3 regions of the Streptomyces sp. NPDC044719 genome follow, and region 2 is predicted to be linked to each of the others. Evidence: riboswitches for the same ligand, from Rfam matches in the RefSeq annotation. Region 2 holds a riboswitch; each other region holds the start of a gene.
What was found. Region 2 has a riboswitch for cobalamin ahead of cobN (cobaltochelatase subunit CobN). Riboswitches for the same ligand answer to the same signal wherever they lie in the genome.
Positions count from the first base shown of each region.

Region 1 (4,028 bases), on a different contig from region 2:
GTAGCGCATCGGGCGCAGGGTGAGCTCGAAGCCGGGGTCGAGAAGGTTCTGGGTGGTCATTACTGGCAGGCCTCGCAGGACTCGGGGTTTTCCAGGGAGCAGGCGACCGCTTCGGGGTCCGGGGTGGTGGCCTGCGCGGGGACAGCGGCCTGTGCCGCGCGGGCGATGCGGGTCGCCGGGCGCGAACGCAGGTAGTACGTCGTCTTCAGCCCGGCCTTCCAGGCGTACGCGTACATCGAGGAGAGCTTGCCGATCGTCGGCGTCTCCATGAAGAGGTTCAGGGACTGGGACTGGTCCAGGAACGGTGTCCTGGCCGCCGCCATGTCGATCAGGCCGCGCTGCGGGACCTCCCACGCCGTGCGGTAGAGCGCCCGTACGTCCTCGGGGATCCAGGCGAACTCCTGCACCGAGCCGTTCGCCTCGCGCAGGGCCTCCCGGCTGCGGGCGTCCCACACGCCGAGCCGCTTCAGCTCGTCCACCAGGTAGGAGTTGACCTGGAGGAACTCACCGGACAGCGTCTCGCGCTTGAACAGGTTGGACACCTGCGGCTCGATGCACTCGTACACGCCCGCGATGGAGGCGATGGTGGCCGTGGGCGCGATGGCGAGGAGCAGGGAGTTGCGCATGCCGGTCGTGGCGATGCGCTCGCGCAGGGCCGCCCAGCGCTCCGGCCAGGTCAGCTCCACGTCGTAGTGGTCGGGGTGCAGCACGCCCCGGGCCGTACGGGTCTTCTCCCAGGCGGGAAGCGGTCCGTTGCGCTCGGCGAGGTCGGCGGAGGCCTCGTACGCGGCGAGCATGATGCGCTCGGCGATACGGGTGGAGAGCGCCTTGGCCTCGGGCGAGTCGAAGGGCAGGCGCAGCTTGAAGAAGACGTCCTGAAGGCCCATCGCGCCGAGGCCGACCGGACGCCAGCGGGCATTGGAGCGGCCCGCCTGCTCGGTCGGGTAGAAGTTGATGTCCACGACCCGGTCGAGGAACGTGACGGCCGTACGGACGGTCTCGTCCAGACGCTCCCAGTCGAGGTCGCCGGTCGATGTGTCGGCAAAGGAACCCAGGTTGACCGAGCCCAGGTTGCAGACCGCCGTCTCCCCGTCGCTGGTGACCTCGAGGATCTCCGTGCAGAGGTTGGAGGAGTGGACGACGTGGCCCGGCTCGGCCGTCTGGTTGGCGGTGCGGTTGGCGGCGTCCTTGAAGGTCATCCAGCCGTTGCCGGTCTGCGCGAGGGCGCGCATCATGCGGCCGTACAGCTCACGGGCGGGCAGGTTCTTCTTCGCCAGGCCCTTCGCCTCGGCCACCCGGTACGCGGCGTCGAACTCCTCGCCGTACAGGTCGACCAGCTCGGGCACGTCCGAGGGGGAGAACAGCGACCACTGCCCGTCGGCGTTCACCCGCCGCATGAACTCGTCGGGCACCCAGTGCGCCAGGTTCAGGTTGTGCGTACGGCGGGCGTCCTCGCCGGTGTTGTCGCGCAGCTCCAGGAACTCCTCGATGTCGGAGTGCCAGGTCTCCAGATAGACCGCGGCCGCGCCCTTGCGGCGACCGCCCTGGTTCACGGCGGCGACCGAGGCGTCGAGGGTCTTCAGGAACGGGACGATGCCGTTGGAGTGGCCGTTGGTGCCGCGGATCAGCGAACCGCGCGCACGGATACGGGAGTACGAAAGACCGATGCCGCCCGCGTGCTTCGACAGCCGCGCCACCTGGTGGTACCGGTCGTAGATCGAGTCCAGCTCGTCCTTGGGGGAGTCGAGGAGGTAGCAGGACGACATCTGGGGGTGCCGGGTGCCGGAGTTGAAGAGGGTGGGGGAGGAGGGGAGGTAGTCGAGGCGGCTCATGAGGCCGTAGAGCGCGGCGACCTCGTCGACGGAATGTGCCGTGTCGTCCTCGGCGAGGCCGGCGGCGACGCGCAGCATGAAGTGCTGGGGCGTCTCGACGACCTTGCGGGTGATCGGGTGGCGGAGCAGGTAGCGGCTGTGCAGCGTCCGCAGGCCGAAGTAGCCGAAGCGGTCGTCGGCGGCCCGGTCGATCAGCGCGTCGAGCCGGGCGGCGTGGACGCGCACGAACTCGGCGGTCCGGTCGGAGATCAGGCCCTCCCGGTGGCCGGCCGCGACGGACTCGGTGAAGGACGTGACGCCCTGGGAGGCGGCCTCCTCGCGGATGCCGATCGTCAGCAGGCGCGCGGCCAGCCGGGAGTAGGCGGGGTCCTCGGAGATGAGGCCGGCGGCCGACTCCGTCGCGAGCTCGCGCAGCTCCGTCTCGTCCGCCCGCGCGGACCGGCCGCGCAGGGCGGCGGCGGCGACCCGGCCGGGGTCGGCGTCGGGGAGATCGGCGGTCAGCTCGGTCAGGGTCCGCAGCAGCGCGGCACCGGGACCGTCGTGCTCGTCTTCGGAAGCTGAGACCGGTTCGGCTGGCGCGATGGTCACGTGGGGCTCTCCCTCGCTCGGCAAGGGGCCTCGCGCAGGGCAGGGGCAGCACACGAGCGCACACGGCGTCGCGTCCACCGGCCCATTCCACGAGGCCCGGACGTCAGGGCACCCCGGCCGGACGGCCGGGTGCGCTGTCGGCAGGTCCTCGGACTGACGCTCGTGCACGAAACATGCACAAGTACACCGTTGCGGGACAGTTCCGGATTCGCACCGGATTCCCCTGCGGCGACAGCGAGCACGAGCATACATCTTGTGCTGGGTTCGGGTGGCACCCCCAGATGTTGTGTCGCGCTGGTGTCGGAGCGTCAGCTGACAGGCGAGAAGAGTGATGCCCTGTCGGCGTTTCTCCATCGGGTTGCGCGGCGTGCGGGGAGTGCTTCCATGGAAGTAGGTGCCGACGTCCGCGGGTCCTCCGTACTGGGAAGAAGATCGCCCTCGGAGGGAGTACTCACCATGACGAGGGTCGTCCGTCGCACACCGGGCAAGGAGCGGCCCCACAACGCGCCGATGGCCACGCTGGATCTGCGACGGGCGGCGAGATGGACCAGCCGCGTCGTCGTCGGCTACTGGCACAGCGTGACCATCCGCCTCGAGGCACGCCGCGGCACCACCCGGCCCAGGAAGTGGCGCAGGTGGTTCTCCTACACCAACGTGCTCCGGATGGTGTGGGCGGTCGGCGCCCTCGTTGTCTTCGGCTGGATCGGGGCCGGCGTGCACATGCTGGTCACCGACGGGGAGACGTCGGTCGAGAGATGGCAGAAGGAGCCGGGGCTCGACGCCTTGGTGCGTTTCATCGGCCCGGCCCTCACCGCTTCGGTCGCCGCCGCGCTCTTCCTGTTCTGGTGGTACAGCTGGAACAAACGGCGATACCTCGTGAAGGCCCGCAAGGACCCGCACAAGCTCGTGCTCACGGCGGGGCAGGACTCCACCGAGATCGTGGGTCGCGAGGAGCTCGCGCAGGTCATCGCCCAACGGCTGAGGGAGCGCGGCACCCGTCGGCCCTATCTGCTCGTGGGCGGTGTCGGCACGGGGAAGACCGCCGTCCTTGTGCGGCTCACCGAACTACTGGCCCGGCAGCGTGCCGTGCCCGTGCCGATCCGGCTCCGGGACGCCGACGGCGGGACCGATCTGAACTTCGAGCGCATGGCCAAGCAGCGTTTCGCCGAGGTGGCGCCGCAGGGCATTCTGGCCCGTACCAAGATCGAGCGGGTCTGGCAGCAACTGCTCGCCGACGACAAGCTGGTCGTCATCGCCGACGGACTCGAAGAGGCTCTTCTCGACGGCGGTCTTCAGCAGAACCGTGACAACATCATCCGGTGTGCCATCGAACGCGCCTATGAGGAGCGGCTGCCGGTGGTCATCGCCTCCCGGCCGCACAGTCCTCTGGACACCACGCCCGCCGCGATCGTGGAGCTGGAACCGCTGAGCGAGGAGGAGGCGCTGCAATTCGTCAAAGCCTCCGTACCGGAGACGGACGAGCGCCGCGTGGACTGGATCGTGGAGACGGCGGAGGTGACCGAATCACCCGTCTACCTGCAGATCGCCCGTGAACTGCACCGGCACGGCGCCCTCGAACGTGACCGCCCGACCGACGACCCGAAGCGT
Region 1 is NZ_JBWKHE010000001.1:889,320-893,347, forward strand. It holds gene AC07DF_RS04210 (ribonucleotide-diphosphate reductase subunit beta) at 1-60, opposite strand, end outside; gene AC07DF_RS04215 (ribonucleoside-diphosphate reductase subunit alpha) at 60-2,420, opposite strand; cobalamin riboswitch at 2,543-2,668, opposite strand; gene AC07DF_RS04220 (NACHT domain-containing protein) at 2,877-4,028, shown strand, end outside.
Region 1: another riboswitch for cobalamin. It lies ahead of AC07DF_RS04215 (ribonucleoside-diphosphate reductase subunit alpha); the one in region 2 lies ahead of cobN (cobaltochelatase subunit CobN).

Region 2 (4,028 bases):
AGCTCCATCGCGGCGGCGCTGCGCGTGGTGCCCAGCTTCGCCGCGAGCTCCGGCACGGACGGGTCGGAGAGGGTGCACAGCACGTCGTTGTCGGCGGGCAGCCGCTTGCGCGTCACGCCGCTGGCCACCATCTGCACATCGGTGAAGATGGGCGCGCCGGCGCGCAGAGCCTCACGGGCGCGGGCCACGACGGCCGGGCTGTAGGCCAGGTCCCGTACGAGGTCGACCATCCCGCAGGCGTGGATCATCCGGACCGTGACCTGGCTGACGTCGGCGGGCAGGGACGCGAGGTCCGCCTCCGCGCGGATGGTGGCGAAGGACTGGCGGTAGATGGCCGGGCCGTCCTTCTCGTAGTCGTACGTGGTCACAGTGTCCTTCTCGCTGCCTTCGGTCGTCGTGGCGGTCATGTCGTCGCAGGGGTCATGAGGCGATCGCCGCCAGGGCGGCGGCGAGCCGGGCAGGGTCGTCCAGGGAGGTGGTCCGGGTTTTCCGGCTGCTCACGGCGGTGGAGAGCAGGTAGCCGCCTTCCGGAGCGGCGACCACGTCGACGCGGTCGCCCGGTGGGTGTCCGCAGCGGCGTTCACAGCCGGACCAGTACAAGGGGAGGCCACCCGGCTCGATCGCGTCGAGAGCCTCGGCCGCGTCGGTCCGTACGTCCGCCCGTGACTTGGCACATCCGGGCCTGCCGATACAGGCGCCGACGCGCAGCCAGGGGGACCCGGGGTCGGTGACGAGGCCGGTGGCGGCGAGTCTGGCGAGGGATTCGTCCGGGTCCGTTCCGTGTGTGGGAAGAACCACACCGCGCCACGGGGTGAGACGCAGCTCACCGGCGGCGACGTACGTCAATTCCCGCCACTGACGCGCCGAGAGCCGTCCCAGGGGAACGTGCACGGAGAGGCCGGCACCGAGGGGTCCCGGGGGCGGACCGGATGTGCGGCCGGTCTCCCGGTTCCGCCGCTCGTGCCGGACCCCCTCGGCCCGCAGTCGTTCACCGACCGCGTCGAGCAACTCCTCGCCGGAGAGGGACAGTTCCTCCACGCGCCAGACGCGGCCCCCGCTCGTCCGCGCCGCCTCCAGGAAGGCCTCCGCGGCCATCAACGCGGCCCGGGCCGCTTCCTCGGCACCGACGTGCAGCGCCTCTCCGGCTTTTCCGAGCGCGAGTTCCGCGCCACCGTCCGCCGTCGCCCGTACCGTCACATCGGCATCGAGTCCGGCCACGTCCCCGCGTCCGTCGTCCAGCGCGAACAGAAAACGCCCCGACAGGTCCCGCGCCGCCTCGCTCGCGCACAACGCCGCGTCCAGGGCCGTCAGCCAGGGGCGTACGTCCAGCACGCCCCGCCCGTCGAGACCGGACAGCGGCGAGGCCACGATGTTGCGCACCCGCTCGTGCCCGCGCGAGGGCAGCAGACCGGCCGCGTCCAGCGACTCGGCCAGCTCCCCGGCGCAGCCCTCGGGCAGACCCCGCAGTTGCGCGTTGCCGCGCGAGGTCAGATGCAGGTCTCCGTCGCCCAGCCGTTCGGCCACGTCCCCGAGCGTCTGCGCCTGCGCAACGGTCAGCACACCACCGGGAATCCGGACGCGAGCGAGTGCTCCGTCGTCCGCCGCGTGCAGCCGCAGCGTCCCCGGACAGGCATCACCGCGGTCGCGTGGGACCGCTGTGGCCTGGGTCGATGAGCGCTGGGCAGCCGTGGACATGGCGGCGAGCATACCTACCATCACACCTGGTGTATGCCGTGCCCTCTTCCCCTGGCACTTACTATGATCGCGGCGGATCATCCGGTCCGCCATCGCCACGACGGCGACAGGGGAGGAAGCCCGGTGCGAGTCCGGCGCGGTCCCGCCACTGTGAGTCCGGCCCATGCGGCCGGGCGAGTCAGGAACTCCCTTCCCCAGGCTCGGCCTCGTCCGAGCAGGGGAGACCCCATTTCGACACCACCCGGGGCGCGGACACCCCGAGGAAGGCCCGACGCCGCATGCTGCATTCATCCGGGGGACGACCCCCGCACCCCCGAATCTTGCTCCTGTCGACGTCCGACACTGACCTGCTGAGCGCCCGCGCGGCCGCCGGCCCGGTGTCCTACCGTTTCGCGAACCCCTCCCGGCTCGCCCTCGACGACCTCCCCGGCCTCCTCGACGGGGTCGACCTGGTCGTCGTACGCCTCCTCGGCGGTATCCGGGCCTGGCAGGACGGCCTCGACCTGCTCCTGGCCGACGGCCGCCCGGTGGTCGTCCTCACCGGCGAACAGGCTCCGGACGCCCAGCTGATGGAAACCTCCACCGTCCCCGTCGGCATCGCCGCCGAGGCGCACGCCTACCTCGCCCACGGCGGCCCGGCCAACCTGGAGCAACTCGCCCGCTTCCTCTCCGACACGGTCCTGCTCACCGGCCACGGCTTCGAGGCACCGGCGGCGGCACCCACCTGGGGACCGCTGGAGCGCACGCCCCGCGACGGCGCCGACGGTCCGACCGTCGCTGTGCTCTACTACCGGGCCCACCACATGAGCGGCAACACCGCCTTCGTGGCCGCCCTGTGCGACGCGATCGAGGACGGGGGCGGCCGGGCCCTGCCCCTGTACGTCGCCTCGCTGCGCGCCCCCGAGCCCGAGCTGATCGAGGAACTCCGCGCCGCCGACGTGATCATCACCACGGTCCTCGCCGCGGGCGGCACCAAGCCCGCCCAGGCATCGGCCGGCGGTGACGACGAGTCCTGGGACGCCGGTGCGCTCACCGAGCTGGACGTCCCGATCCTCCAGGCCCTGTGCCTCACGGGTTCGCGTGCCGCCTGGGAGGCGAACGACGAGGGCGTCTCCCCGCTCGACGCGGCCAGCCAGATCGCCGTCCCCGAGTTCGACGGCCGCCTCATCACCGTCCCGTTCTCCTTCAAGGAGATCGACGAGGACGGCCTCCCGGCCTACGTCGCCGACCCCGAGCGCGCGGCCCGCGTCGCCGGAATCGCCGTACGCCACGCCCGGCTCCGACACATCCGCCCCGCCGACAAGCGCCTCGCGCTGGTCCTCTCCGCCTACCCGACCAAGCACTCCCGCATCGGCAACGCGGTCGGCCTCGACACCCCCGCCAGCGCGGTGGCCCTGCTGCGGCGCCTGCGCGAGGAGGGCTACGACTTCGGCACGGACGCCGAGGTGCCGGGCCTGGCCTCCGGCGACGGCGACGAGCTGATCCGCGCGCTGATCGAGGCGGGCGGCCACGACCAGGACTGGCTCACCGAGGAGCAGCTCGCCCGCAACCCGGTGCGCATCCCGGCCGCCGACTACCGCCGCTGGTACGCCACGCTCCCCGAGGAACTGCGCACGGCGGTGGAGGAGCACTGGGGTCCCGCGCCCGGCGAGATGTTCGTCGACCGCAGCCGCAACCCGGAGGGCGACATCGTCCTCGCGGCCCTCCGCTTCGGCAACCTGCTGATCCTCATCCAGCCCCCGCGCGGCTTCGGCGAGAACCCGATCGCGATCTACCACGACCCGGACCTGCCGCCCTCCCACCACTACCTGGCCGCCTACCGCTGGATCGCCGCCCGCGCCGAGGACGGCGGCTTCGGCGCCGACGCGATGATCCACCTCGGCAAGCACGGCAACCTCGAGTGGCTGCCCGGCAAGAACGCCGGCCTGTCCGCCGCCTGCGGCCCCGACGCCGCCCTCGGCGACCTTCCCCTGATCTACCCGTTCCTGGTCAACGACCCCGGCGAGGGCACCCAGGCCAAGCGCCGCGTCCACGCCACCCTCGTCGACCACCTCGTCCCGCCCATGGCCCGCGCCGACTCCTACGGTGACATCGCGCGCCTGGAGCAACTCCTCGACGAGTACGCCCAGATCTCCTCCATGGACCCCGCCAAGCTGCCGGCGATCCGCGCCCAGATCTGGACCCTCATCCAGGCCGCCAAGCTCGACCACGACCTCGGCATGGACGACCGCCCCGACGACGACGGCTTCGACGACTTCCTCCTCCACGTCGACGGCTGGCTGTGCGAGGTCAAGGACGCCCAGATCCGCGACGGTCTGCACGTCCTCGGCAAC
Region 2 is NZ_JBWKHE010000002.1:722,855-726,882, forward strand. It holds gene AC07DF_RS10045 (precorrin-8X methylmutase) at 1-407, opposite strand, end outside; gene cobG (precorrin-3B synthase) at 421-1,707, opposite strand; cobalamin riboswitch at 1,752-1,903, shown strand; gene cobN (cobaltochelatase subunit CobN) at 1,974-4,028, shown strand, end outside.

Region 3 (4,028 bases), on a different contig from region 2:
GGCAGGCCCAGGGCCTCGGCGTCGGGACGCCAGCGCGAGCAGGACGTGACGCCCGGCTCCAGCAGCTCCAGACCGTCGAAGTAGCGGGCGATCTGCTCGGGGCTGCGCAGGATGTACGGGATCGAGCCGCCGTCGTTGTACTGCCCGATGGCCCGGAGGTAGTCCTCGCTGGTGTCGGTGCTGTCGTACTGGACGAGGTAGCTGCCGGACGGCAGGGCGTCCACCAGCTCCGCCACGATCGAGCGCGCCTCGTCGTGGTCCTCGATGTGGCCGAGGATGCCCATCAGCATGAGCGCGACGGGCTGGTCGAAGTCCAGCGTCTTACCGGCTTCCCGGACGATCGTGCTGGGCTTGCGCAGGTCGGCGTCGACGTAGTTGGTGACGCCTTCCGGTGTGCTGGTGAGCAGCGCGCGGGCGTGGGCCAGCACCAGCGGGTCGTTGTCGACGTAGACGATCCGGCTCTCCGGGGCCACCCGCTGGGCGATCTGGTGGGTGTTGTCCACGTTGGGCAGCCCGGTGCCGATGTCCAGGAACTGGCGGATGCCCTCTTCGGCGGCGAGATGGCGAACGGCGCGGGCGAGGAAGTAGCGAGCGGCGCGCGCCCCGGTCTCGATCCCGGGGAAGATCTCGCGGAACGCGTCACCGGCCACACGGTCGACTTCGTAGTTGTCCTTCCCGCCCAGCCAGTAGTTCCAGATCCGCGCCGAGTGCGGAACCGAGGTATCGATCTTGGAGAGCGGCTCCTGCTCGGAGTTCCCCGCCTGATCAGTCATGGACGCTCCTGCGTGTGGTCGTGGAGCTTCACGTTAACCGGTTTGCCTCACGGACAGGATCAACTCCTCGGCGTGGTGCAGCAGTTCGACCTCCCTGCCGCTCATGGTCGGATTGCCGGCCCGCCGGCGCAGCGCCTCCGTCAGGTTCGGCCGCGTGAGCGGGGTCGGGCCCGCGAGGAGGGCGGCCAGCATGGTGCGGGCGGCCGTGGCCAGGGGGTCGCCGGAGACGGCGGCCTGGGCGAGGATCACCGCCGACGCCGCCCAGTCCAGCCCCGGGTCGCCCTCCTCCGTGTTGGACCAGTCGATGACGCGCGGCCCCTCGGGCGTGAGCATCACGTTCTCCGGGTGGAGGTCCAGGTGGAGGACGCGGGCCGCCGGGTCGGTGGAGTGCAGGGCGGGGACGGTGTGCAGGTCGCGCAGGAGCCCGGCCAGGATCGAACCGGCCTCCGCCACCTCCAGCGTGCCCGCCAGACAGGCCTGGAGCATGGTCGGGCCGGAGAGCCGCTCCATCACCAGGTCGGAGCGCGAGCCGGTCGGGCGCACCCGGGGCACCGGATAGCCGTGGGAACGCACGTGCTCCATCACCGCACCCTCGGCCGCCGCGTCGCCCCCGCCCTCCCGTTCCCGGCGCAGCACCCAGATCTCGTCGATCTCGTACACGTCGGCGCGGCGGCCCGAGCCGAGGAGCCTTCCCGGTGGTGTCGTCGCCATGGGCCGAAGTTACCCGGCCGTACGGCGCCCTCGGCCCGTTTTTGACGTGCGGGTACAGTAAGCGGGTCGTCATCACACCCGTACAGGGGGAAGCCGGTGCAATTCCGGCGCTGACCCGCAACCGTGAACCGCCCGCCGAGGCAGGCGGTGAGCCGGATCGCCCCGTACGGATCGTGACCGGCTCACGTGCCCGGCAGCCCGCCGGTGCACGGCACCGTCGAGGTATACGGAGCCGAGCCGCCCGGGGGTGCCCCGTGCTGCCCGACTCCCCCACAGGGAGAGGCACCCGCCGATCATGAACGTCCGCCGCAGCGCCGCGGTCCTGGCCGCAGTCGCCGTGATCGGCGCCGCCACCCCGGCCGCCGCCGACCCGTCCCCGTCACCGTCCCAGGCGTTCCCCTCCGCCCTGTACGGGGGCAAGGACCCGAAGTTCGACGGCGTCTGGCGCCAGTCGCTCGCCTTCCTCGCGCAGGACACGGTGGGTGTGAAGCCCGCCGGAAAGTCCGTCCAGTGGCTGGTCCGGCAGCAGTGCGAGGACGGCGGGTTCGCCTCTTACCGCCCCGACCCCACCGCCGCGTGCGACGCCAAGACCATGCTGGACACCAACGCCACGGCCGCCGCCGTCCAGGCCCTGGCCACGCTCGGCGGTCAGGACGCCGTCACCGGCAAGGCCGTCGGCTGGCTGAAGTCCGTCCAGAACAAGGACGGCGGCTGGGGCTACTCGCCCGGCGGCGCCAGCGACACCAACTCCACGTCCGTCGTCATAGGCGCGCTGACCGCCGTCGGCGAGAAGCCGGACCAGGTCGAGAAGGGCGGGAAGTCGCCCCTCGACGCCCTGCTGAAGCTCGCCCTGCCCTGCGGCGGGGACGGTGACGGCGCCTTCGCGTTCCAGCCGGACAAGAAGGGCAAGCTGGCGGCCAACGCGGACGCCACGGCGGCGGGTGTGCTGGGCACGCTGGGCACGGGCATGGTGGTGAAGCCCGGCAGTACCAAGTCCGACGCCACCTGCGCCAAGCCAGGGACACCGGAGCAGGCGGCGGCCAACGGTGCCGCCTACCTCACGAAGGCCCTCACCAAGGACGACGGCCACCTCACCTCGGCCCTCGCCGGTGCGGACCCCCAGCCCGACCACGGCAACACCGCCGACGCGGTCGTCGCGCTCGCCGCACGGGGCGACACCGCACAGGCCGAGAAGTCCCTGGCCTGGCTGGAGAAGAACTCCGCGACCTGGGCCGCCCAGAACGGCCCCGCCGCCTACGCCCAGCTGATCCTCGCCGCGCACGCGACCGGCGCGAACCCGCGCGACTTCGGCGGCACGGACCTGGTGAAGCAGCTCAACGCGACGGGCCCGGCCCCGCAGGCCCCCGAACAGCCTTCGGCTGCCGACACGAAGGACGACGCGAAGTCGGACTTCTTCGGCGTCTGGTGGTACGTCGGGGTCTGCCTCGTCGCCGGTATCGGCATCGGCTTCCTCTTCACCGGCCGCAAGAAGAGGCAGCAGTCATGATCCGCCGGGCCGTTCTCCTCCTGCTGGCCTCGCTCCTGCTCATCGCGGGCGCGGGCCAGGCCCAGGCCGCCGGATACCGGTACTGGTCGTTCTGGGACCGCGACGGCGACCGCTGGGTCTACGCCACCCAGGGCCCGTCCATGGCCCGCCCCTCGGACGGCGACGTCCAGGGCTTCCGCTTCGCGGTGAGCGAGGACTCCGCCGAGGCGGCCCGGCCGCGCGGCACGGCCGACTTCGAGACCATCTGCGCGAAGACCCCCGCGCAGGACGGCAAGAAGCGGGTGGCGCTCGTCATCGACCCCGGCACGAAGACGGACGCCCCGCAGGGCGAGACCCCGCCCCCCGCCCGGACGGCCTGTGCCCGGGTCTCCCCCGACGCGACCACGGCAGATGCCCTCGCGACGGTCGCCAAGCCGCTGCGCTACGACACGAACGCCCTGCTGTGCGCGATCGCGGGCTACCCGGAGAAGGGCTGCGGTGAGCAGGTGTCCGGCTCCAAGAAGTCGTCACCGGCGGCGAAGAAGGACACGTCCGACGACAAGGGCCCGTCCCTGGGCCTGCTGGCGGGCATCGCCGTGGTGACGGCACTGGGGGCGGCGGCGGTCTGGCAGGTACGGCGGCGTGACCAGGCTTAGCAGCGCGGACCGGCTCAGCGACGCGCCCTCCCACCCCCCGCGCCGGCCCCGAGCCCCTCTGCACCCCGGGGCCTGGTGGCTCTGGTCCCTCTCCCTCGGCACCGCCGCCACCCGCACCACCAACCCCCTCCTCCTCACCCTCCTCATCGCGGTCTCCGCCTACGTCGTGGCGACCTGCCGCCCGGCGACCCCCTGGTCCCGTTCCTACGGCGCCTTCGTCAAACTCGCCCTCGCCGTCCTGCTCGTCCGCCTCCTCTTCGCGATCGTCCTGGGCTCCCCCATCCCCGGCACGCACACCCTCGTCCCCCTCCCCGAAGTGCCCCTCCCCGACTGGGCGCAGGGCATCCGTCTCGGCGGCGAGGTCACGGCCGAGGCCCTCGCCTTCGCGTTGTACGACGGTCT
Region 3 is NZ_JBWKHE010000005.1:702,978-707,005, forward strand. It holds gene AC07DF_RS23335 (SAM-dependent methyltransferase) at 1-773, opposite strand, end outside; gene AC07DF_RS23340 (phosphotransferase) at 807-1,484, opposite strand; cobalamin riboswitch at 1,523-1,655, shown strand; gene AC07DF_RS23345 (prenyltransferase/squalene oxidase repeat-containing protein) at 1,780-2,991, shown strand; gene AC07DF_RS23350 (SCO2322 family protein) at 2,988-3,626, shown strand; gene AC07DF_RS23355 (CbiQ family ECF transporter T component) at 3,613-4,028, shown strand, end outside.
Region 3: another riboswitch for cobalamin. It lies ahead of AC07DF_RS23345 (prenyltransferase/squalene oxidase repeat-containing protein); the one in region 2 lies ahead of cobN (cobaltochelatase subunit CobN).